Regions from separate parts of the Pseudocitrobacter sp. 73 genome, predicted to be linked through region 4. Evidence: predicted binding sites of a transcription regulator. Region 4 holds the regulator's gene; each other region holds the start of a gene.
What was found. The regulator Fur, encoded in region 4, represses iron uptake genes when iron is present. The targets are predictions, from matches to a motif close to ATAATAATGAGAACNACTATCAA.
Positions count from the first base shown of each region.

Region 1: a site for Fur is predicted at 900-922, ahead of F0Q32_RS03095 (Nramp family divalent metal transporter). Genes of this name have one in related genera too.
Region 2: a site for Fur is predicted at 958-980, ahead of feoA (ferrous iron transporter A). Genes of this name have one in related genera too.
Region 3: a site for Fur is predicted at 913-935, ahead of F0Q32_RS08905 (TonB-dependent siderophore receptor). Genes of this name have one in related genera too.

Region 1 is NZ_VTZO01000004.1:93,545-95,751, forward strand. It holds gene nupC (nucleoside permease NupC) at 1-628, opposite strand, end outside; gene F0Q32_RS03095 (Nramp family divalent metal transporter) at 963-2,204, shown strand.
Region 2 is NZ_VTZO01000016.1:124,028-126,234, forward strand. It holds gene feoB (Fe(2+) transporter permease subunit FeoB) at 1-598, opposite strand, end outside; gene feoA (ferrous iron transporter A) at 630-857, opposite strand; gene F0Q32_RS17880 (Tex family protein) at 1,237-2,207, opposite strand, start outside.
Region 3 is NZ_VTZO01000008.1:346,408-348,614, reverse strand. It holds gene F0Q32_RS08915 (flagellar brake protein) at 1-290, opposite strand, end outside; gene F0Q32_RS08910 (GlsB/YeaQ/YmgE family stress response membrane protein) at 555-812, shown strand; gene F0Q32_RS08905 (TonB-dependent siderophore receptor) at 968-2,207, shown strand, end outside.
Region 4 is NZ_VTZO01000020.1:163,098-165,304, forward strand. It holds gene F0Q32_RS19560 (LysR family transcriptional regulator) at 91-957, shown strand; gene fur (ferric iron uptake transcriptional regulator) at 1,010-1,462, opposite strand; gene fldA (flavodoxin FldA) at 1,744-2,207, opposite strand, start outside.

The DNA of each region.
Region 1 (2,207 bases), on a different contig from region 4:
AGAGGACAATAAAGGTGCTGAACATGTTCAGAACCAGCGCCGCCACCACGTATTTCGGGTCCAGCATGGTCATGTAAGCCCCGACGATAGACATCGACACGGTAGACATTGCCGTTGCCGCCATGGTGTACATGCGGTTGCGGGACATTTTGCCGAGAATATCTTTATAGGCGATAAAGTTCTCAGACTGGCCCAGAATCAGTGAGCTCACGGCGTTGAACGATTCCAGCTTGCCCATGCCGTTGACTTTGGAGAGCACGAAACCAATCGCCCGGATAACAATCGGCAGCACGCGAATGTGTTGCAGAATACCGATCAGCGCAGAGATGAAGACGATAGGGCACAGAACTTTCAGGAAGAAGAATGCCAGGCCTTGATCGTTCATACTACCGAAGACGAAGTTAGTACCTTCGTTGGCGAAACCGAGCAGTTTTTCGAACATTTCGGAAAAGCCTTTCACGAAGCCCAGACCGACGTTGGAGTTCAGGAAGAACCATGCCAGTAAAACTTCAATGACAAGTAACTGAATTACATAACGAATTCGAATTTTTTTGCGGTCATGGCTGACCAGCAACGCTAAAATCGCCACAACGCCAAGCGCCAGGACGAAATGAAGAACGCGGTCCATATTTGCTCCAAATATGAGGCAGGTTTAATTTTCTTGCACATTCTATGTAACGTAACTAAATAAAACGAGATCAAAGTCTCACTATATTCATAACCTGTGAGCAATCTCAAAAAGAGTGATCGAACATACATTTTTATTATGTTACGTAAATGTGTTTAAAGATTGTATAATGTACTAACCTCACAATAAGCGTATACCAAACCTTCCCAACCTCCAGCCCGACTATCGGTTTCGGCTATCAGAGCAATCATTATCACCTTTTTAAATGAACTTGATAATCATTCTCATTTTTATAGCATGAAACATAGCAAAGGCTATGTTTTTGAGGCAGAGAATGACAGACAGTCGCGTGGCAAGTAACAACAGCAGTCGTACAGCGCGCCGGATGAGGCTTGCGCTGATGGGGCCCGCATTCATTGCCGCCATCGGTTATATCGATCCGGGTAACTTTGCGACCAATATTCAGGCCGGGGCCAGCTTCGGCTATCAGCTTTTGTGGGTGGTGGTATGGGCCAACCTGATGGCGATGCTGATTCAGGTGCTTTCTGCCAAGCTCGGTATCGCCACGGGTAAAAACCTGGCGGAACAGATTCGCGACCATTACCCGAGACCGGTCGTGTGGTTTTATTGGGTGCAGGCGGAGATCATCGCGATGGCGACCGATCTCGCGGAATTTATCGGCGCGGCCATCGGCTTCAAGCTGATCCTGGGGATCTCGCTGCTTCAGGGCGCGGTATTAACCGGGATTGCGACCTTCCTGATTCTGATGCTGCAACGGCGTGGGCAAAAACCGCTGGAGAGAGTGATCGGCGGGCTGCTGCTGTTTGTCGCCGCAGCCTACATCGTCGAACTGATCTTCTCGCAACCCGCGCTGGCGCCGCTGGCAAAAGGGATGATTATCCCTTCTCTGCCCTCCTCGGAAGCCGTATTCCTCGCGGCAGGCGTGCTGGGTGCGACCATCATGCCGCACGTGATTTACCTGCACTCGTCGCTGACCCAGAATCTGCACGGCGGTAGCGCGCGTGAACGCTATAACGCGACGCGCTGGGATGTGGCGATAGCCATGACCATTGCCGGATTCGTTAACCTCGCGATGATGGCCACCGCTGCCGCCGCGTTTCACTTCCACGGGCATACCGGAATTGCGGATCTCGACCAGGCGTATCTGACGCTCGAGCCGTTGCTCAGTCATGCTGCGGCCACTATCTTTGGCCTGAGCCTGATTGCCGCCGGGCTCTCTTCTACCGTGGTGGGTACCCTGGCAGGGCAGGTGGTGATGCAGGGCTTCATCCGCTTCCACATTCCGCTGTGGGTGCGCCGCTCCGTCACCATGCTGCCGTCGTTCATCGTGATCCTGATGGGGATGGATCCGACCCGGATTCTGGTGATGAGCCAGGTGTTGCTGAGCTTCGGGATTGCGCTGGCACTGGTGCCGCTGCTGGTCTTTACCAGTAATCAAAAACTGATGGGCGAGTTGGTAAACTCCGCACGGGTAAGACGCACCGGTTGGCTGATTGTGGGCCTGGTGGTGGCGTTAAACGGCTGGCTGTTGGTGGGAACGCTGTTGGGGTTATAAAAA
Region 2 (2,207 bases), on a different contig from region 4:
GTTTTGCCGGAATAGACTCCGGCATCGCGCGCGCCAGATTCTCTGCTTCACGCAGTAGCGGTGCGGCGTAGTGCACCAGCTCAATCTCATCGTTGCTTTGGTAGCGGTCAACCGCCAGCTTCAGGGCGTCTATCCCGCGGCCACGCGTGGAAACCAGCGGAACAACCGGGCAACCCAGACGAGCGGAGAGGGCGTCGATATCAATGCGGATTTGCTGTTTCTCCGCGATATCCAGCATGTTGAGCGCCACGATGCAGGGAATACCCAGCTCAAGCAGTTGCAGTGTCAGATAGAGGTTGCGCTCCAGGTTAGAGGCATCGACGACGTTAATCAGAAGGTCGGCGTCGCCGCTCAAAATATAGTGGCAGGCGATTTGCTCATCGAGTGAGGTTTGCGAGGAGATGGTGGTCAGGGAGTAGGTCCCTGGCAGGTCGACCAGCGTGACACTGTGATCGGTCGTAGAAAACGTCCCTTCTTTACGCTCGACCGTTACACCGGACCAGTTCCCCACGCGCTGACGCGCGCCGGTTAATTGATTGAATAATGTTGTCTTGCCGGAATTAGGATTACCAATTAAGCCAATGGTTAGTTTTTTCATTTTTTGTGAACTCTATAACAGCTAAATCGGATTAACGAGAAATGGATTCAAGATCCAGAAATTCCAAATCTTTTTTGCGTAGGACTAAACTGACTCGACGCGTTTCAATATGAATGGGGTCGCCTAATGGCGCGACACGCACAACCTGGAAAGAGGAACCGGGCAGCATACCGAGCGACAGCAGTTTCTGACGCCAGGCCGGGCTGATGTCACGGGAGAAGCCAGTAATTTTCCACGCACTATCAGGAGTAAATTGCATAGGGCCTACTTATTTCATCGCGAGTCACTGTCGCGCGGGTTCAACAGAAACGAACGGAAAGGCGCGCGGACATGAGAGAGGTTAATTAATCTACAATACGATGATAATGAGAATGGTTTGTATCTTCAATAGATAAAATGTGACCGGATGTTCTTTCTGAGAATAAAGTGGGGCAAAGTTGATTTGGCGCAAAACAATTAGGGTAAACCGTATGTTTGTTTATTTCATCGAATGTTAATGCAGTGATAATAATGCTAAATATAAAAACAATTAATATATTTCCGAAATAAAAAGCCCGATAACGTTTATCGGGCCCACAGACGTTTCTGGTTTGTAGGCCGGGTAAGCGCAGCGCCACCCGGCAAACCAACCGCACGATTTAGCGTTTTTTGCCCATCGCCGCCGCCAGCGCATCCATCATCGCGCTGTTACCCGCAGGCTGTGCATCGCGACCGCGTGGTTTTGCAGCTTTGGCCGCAGGGCGATTACCCGGGTTGCGCTCATTGCTGCTACCGCCGCGACGGGCGTTGGTTTCACCTGGCTGCTCGTCCAGACGCATGGTCAACGCAATACGTTTACGCGGCAGGTCCACTTCCAGCACTTTCACTTTCACGATATCGCCAGCTTTCACCACCGTGTGCGGATCTTCCACAAACTTATCCGCCAGCGATGAGATGTGAACCAGACCATCCTGATGCACGCCGATATCGACAAAAGCGCCGAAGTTGGTGACGTTAGTGACCGCGCCTTCCAGAATCATCCCCGGCAGCAGGTCGTTCATGGTCTCAACACCATCGGCGAACTTCGCCGTTTTAAACTCAGGGCGCGGGTCACGGCCTGGTTTTTCCAGCTCTTTGATGATATCGGTGACGGTTGGCACGCCGAAACGCTCGTCGGTGAATTCAGAGGCTTTCAGGTTACGCAACTCGCTGCTATTACCCATCAGATCTTTCAGCGCCTGTTGCGTCCGCGCCAGAATACGCTCGACCACCGGATACGCTTCCGGGTGCACCGTTGAGGCATCCAGCGGGTTGTCACCGTGGTTGATACGCAGGAAGCCCGCGCACTGCTCAAAGGCTTTCGGCCCCAGACGGCTGACTTTCAGCAGTTGCTGGCGGTTCTGGAACTGACCGTTCTCATCGCGCCAGCTCACAATATTCTGCGCCATCATGCGCGTCAGGCCCGCTACGCGAGTTAATAGCGGAACGGAAGCGGTATTCAGGTCTACGCCGACGGCGTTTACGCAGTCTTCCACCACCGCATCCAGCTTACGCGCCAGCGAGGTCTGGCTGACGTCGTGTTGATACTGGCCGACGCCGATGGATTTCGGGTCGATTTTTACCAACTCGG
Region 3 (2,207 bases), on a different contig from region 4:
AGCCCCTGATATTCGCCCGCCTGCAACTGTGTCACTGTGAACTCCATTTTCGCACCGGCGGTTTCGGCGGTGATGGTGACGTTTTCCACCCGCTGTACTGCACGGTTCTCGTACTCCTGACTGCCAAAATCGAGTACCAGCGCAGTTTTGCTCACCTCCAGAAGGCGACTGATAAATTGCCCGCTTCCCCACGAGACGCGTAGCGGAACGTCATCGCGATGGAGATCGCGCAGAATATTCAAAACGGCCAGCGGGTTTTGTTTCAGGAATTGCGAAGGGTATTGATTCATCTGCTATCTCTTCTGGAGGATAAACCGTCTGGTTGTTATCGGTTTACGTTCAGGAAACTTCAGCCTCGGTAAAAAAATTTTTACGCTCGCTTTCTGCGCGGCGTGCGGGCGAGAAGGGCCTGTTCAGGTCAAACATATTCAGTGTATGAATAAAATTTAAGCGCGACGGCGAGATTTTTAAGAGTAATTACCTATACTTGAAACATTAGCGGCGCAGAATGTCGGCGCTTTTTTTGAGGTTTTTTTAATTGGAGGATGGTAAAAATGGGTGTTATTGCCTGGATTATTTTTGGTCTTATTGCGGGTGTTATTGCCAAACTGATTATGCCGGGGAAAGACGGCGGCGGCTTTATTCTGACCTGCCTGCTGGGGATCGTCGGTGCGGTCGTGGGCGGCTGGATTGCCACCACGCTGGGCTTTGGCGATCGCGCGATGGGCTTTGATATGCACAGCTTCCTGGTCGCCGTTGTGGGCGCCATTGTGGTGCTGGGTATCTTCCGCTTCCTGCGCCGCAACAACTAAGCATAATGCTTCAACGGCCCCATTCGGGGCCGTTATTCTTCCTTTCTCTTGATTCCCCACAATTTTTTCAGACACAGTGCATCTGGCTATTGCGCATCAAATAAAAATGAGAATAATTAGCATTCTTTATTCTAATTATTGGTCAGACAAACATTATGCGCTTCGCCAATCGTACGCTCTCGGGAATGATTGCTCTTGCTCTCGCCACACCGGCCTGGGCCGACAACGCAGAAACCACTATGGTCGTTACCGGTTCACAGGGGAGCAGTGAACTGCCCGTCTGGACCAACAGCGCCACCAAATCCGCTGTTGCGGAAAGCAAAACGCCGCAGGTCATCAATACCATCAGCGAGAAAGAAATTAGCCAACGCCACGCCAACTCGGTCAATGAGATCCTGCGCTATGCGCCGGGCGTTTCGACGGAAGTGCGCGGCAGCACCAGCTACATGAGCGAATATAAAATTCGTGGCTTTACCGTCGACAATGAATTTTATAACGGTCTGCAATTGCCCTATAACGTCAACGGCAACACCAAAGCGCGTATTGACCCGCTGCTGATTGAAAACGTGGATATTCTGAAGGGGCCGTCTTCGGTGCTTTATGGCAACGGTTCGCCGGGTGGTCTGGTGAACATTCAGGGGAAAAAGCCGCAAACTGAGCCGCGCACGGAAGTGGGGTTTAACACCGGCACGCGCAACCTGAAAGAGGGGTATCTGGATTCCACCGGGCGTATCCTCGACAGCGACTGGAGCTACCGCCTGCTGGGTAAAGCGCGTGAAGGCGATGACCAGCCGCATACTACGCGTTACGAAGATTACCTGGTTGCGCCGAGCGTTACCTGGCAGCCCGATAACAAAACACGTCTCACGTTTGACGCGCTGGCGCAAAATACGCCGAGCCTGACGCCGTCCAATCCATTACCGCTTTCTTATCTGCGTTCCAGCTACGCCGGGCGTCGCGACTTTGCGGGTGATAAGTGGAGTGGTTTCGAACAGCGTCAGTGGATGGTGGGTTATAGCTTCGAGCATGAGTTCGACAGCGGTTGGGGCATTGCCCAGAAAGCGCGTTACTTTGATATTGATACCCATCAGCGCAGCGCCTATTCCACCGGCAATGCGGGCAGCGCCAACGTCTATGAACTTAACCGCTTTGCCTATACCACCGATGAAGATCTGCACAGCTTTAATATCGATAACCAGGTCAGCAAAACCTTCGCGCTGGGCGACTGGCAGCATCACCTGCTGGCGGGGTTCGATTACCAGAAACTGAATTCGCACTATAACTACCGCTATGCCTCGACCACGCCGGGCATCGATATGCTGCATCCGGATTACTCGCAGATCACCAGCGATAATTTAGGGCTCTATACCGCGCAGAAAAATCGTCTTTCTTACA
Region 4 (2,207 bases):
CTGAAAACATTCTGTGACTTTTTATGGATAATCGGTTGAAACAGGGGCTATGTATAATGCTTTTTTTTCGCGCAGGGATAAAAAACGGGAATGGAAAATCGCCGACTACAGGCATTTGTTACGCTCGCGGAGCAGGGGAGTTACCATGCCGCTGCAGATGCGTTGTGTATCACTCAGCCTGCGTTAAGCAAACAGATCCAGGTGCTGGAGGACGATTTGGGTTTGGTGCTTTTTACTCGTGGGCGCCACGGTGCAACACTTACTTGCCAGGGGAAATTGTTCTACCCCGAGGCGTGCGAATTTCTGGTGCGTTACCGCGAATTGCGGAAATTTGCCGGGGATATCAAACGGGGGGCGACAGCCAAACTCGCCCTCGGGTTTGGGCTATCGACATATTCTCTTACGCCGCAATGGATTAATACTTTTCAGGCGCGTTTTCCTGATGTCACCGTCTCGCTCAACAACATTCCTTCAAGCGTGCAGTGCCGAATGCTGCTCGAAGGAGCGCTGCATATTGGTTTCTTGCGGCTGCCCGTTCTGCCGCCTCTGTCACATTTTGTGATTAAACAGGAGCGTCTGGTGCTTGCCGTTCCCGCGAATGCGTCTGTAAAAGAAGGATTACATCATCTTGTTGAACACTATCCGTTATTACGTCTCAGTACGCACGCCGCGCCGTGTCTGGCTGAGCAGGTTCGCATCATCCTCGCCGAGCAGTTTCCCGATGTGCATGCGGTATCCGTTTCCGACGATATGCATTCTTTACTGGCGCTGATCGGTGGCGGCAACGGTATTGCCTTTTTGCCTGAGAGTATCTGTAACGTTCTGCCTGCCGGGGTAAAAATGGTCGAACTGGCTAATGTCAAAGTGGGGTGGGAAATTGCGATGGCCTGGGATCCTACGCGAGAGCATGAAGGACGGGACAATTTTCTGCGGATGGTGATGGAAATGAAGCCATAGACCACCATAAAAAACCAGCCCGTAAGCTGGTTTTGTCATTTCAGTGTGAAAATTACTTCTCTACACCATCATGTGCGTGTTCATCTTCGCGGCAATCGCCTTCAGCGCAGTGACCATACAGGTACAGGCTGTGGTTGGTTAAGCGGATACCGTGTTTCGCGGCAATTTCACGCTGGCGAGCTTCGATGGAATCATCGCTGAATTCGATAACCTTGCCGCAGTCGAGGCAGATCAGGTGATCGTGATGGTGTTGTTGAGTGAGTTCGAAAACGGACTTACCGCCTTCAAAATTATGGCGCGTTACGATGCCCGCATCATCAAACTGGTTCAGAACACGGTAGACGGTCGCCAGACCAATCTCTTCACCCATGTCGATCAGGCGTTTATATAAGTCTTCCGCGCTGACATGGTGATTGTCTGGTTCCTGAAGCACTTCCAGGATCTTTAACCGGGGAAGTGTGACTTTCAGGCCAGCCTTCTTTAATGCGGTATTGTTGTCAGTCATGCGGAATCTGTCCTGTTGCTAAACGATTGACTTCCAAACGCGGAAGTATCACAGAGAGTGCACCGAGTGTAATGCGTCTCATTATAGAATGACGCCTTCTAAATGAAAACAGCAAGACCCAGGCGAATAAAGATTTCGAAAACGAGGCTTGACCAGCAAACTCGCTAAATTCAGAAGATATTGTACAGATTTGCGCTCAAAAGTTAAAAAATTGTAGCTATTATTTTGATTGCTTTTGCCTATTAATGCGGTGTGATTTAACAATCACACCGCAACAAACATCAGGCGTTTTTGATCTCTTCCAGATGCAGCTCTTCGGAGACCTGTTTAACCCATTTTTCTACACGTTCAGCGGTCAGTTCCGGCTGACGATCTTCATCAATAGCCAGACCCACGAAGTGATCGTCATCAGCCAGGCCTTTAGAGGCTTCGAAGTGGTAACCGGCTGTTGGCCAATGGCCGACGATGGTTGCACCGCGCGGTTCAATGATGTCGCGAATAGTGCCCAGCGCATCACAGAAGTATTCCGCATAGTCTTCCTGGTCGCCGCAGCCGAACAGTGCAACCAGTTTGCCATTGAAATCAACTTCTTCCAGCGTCGGGAAGAAATCATCCCAGTCGCACTGCGCTTCACCGTAGTACCAGGTAGGGATACCCAGCAGCAGAATGTCGAATGCAGCCAGGTCTTCTTTGCTGCTCTTGGCAATGTCATGCACGTCGGCAACGTCTTTACCAAGCTGTTTCT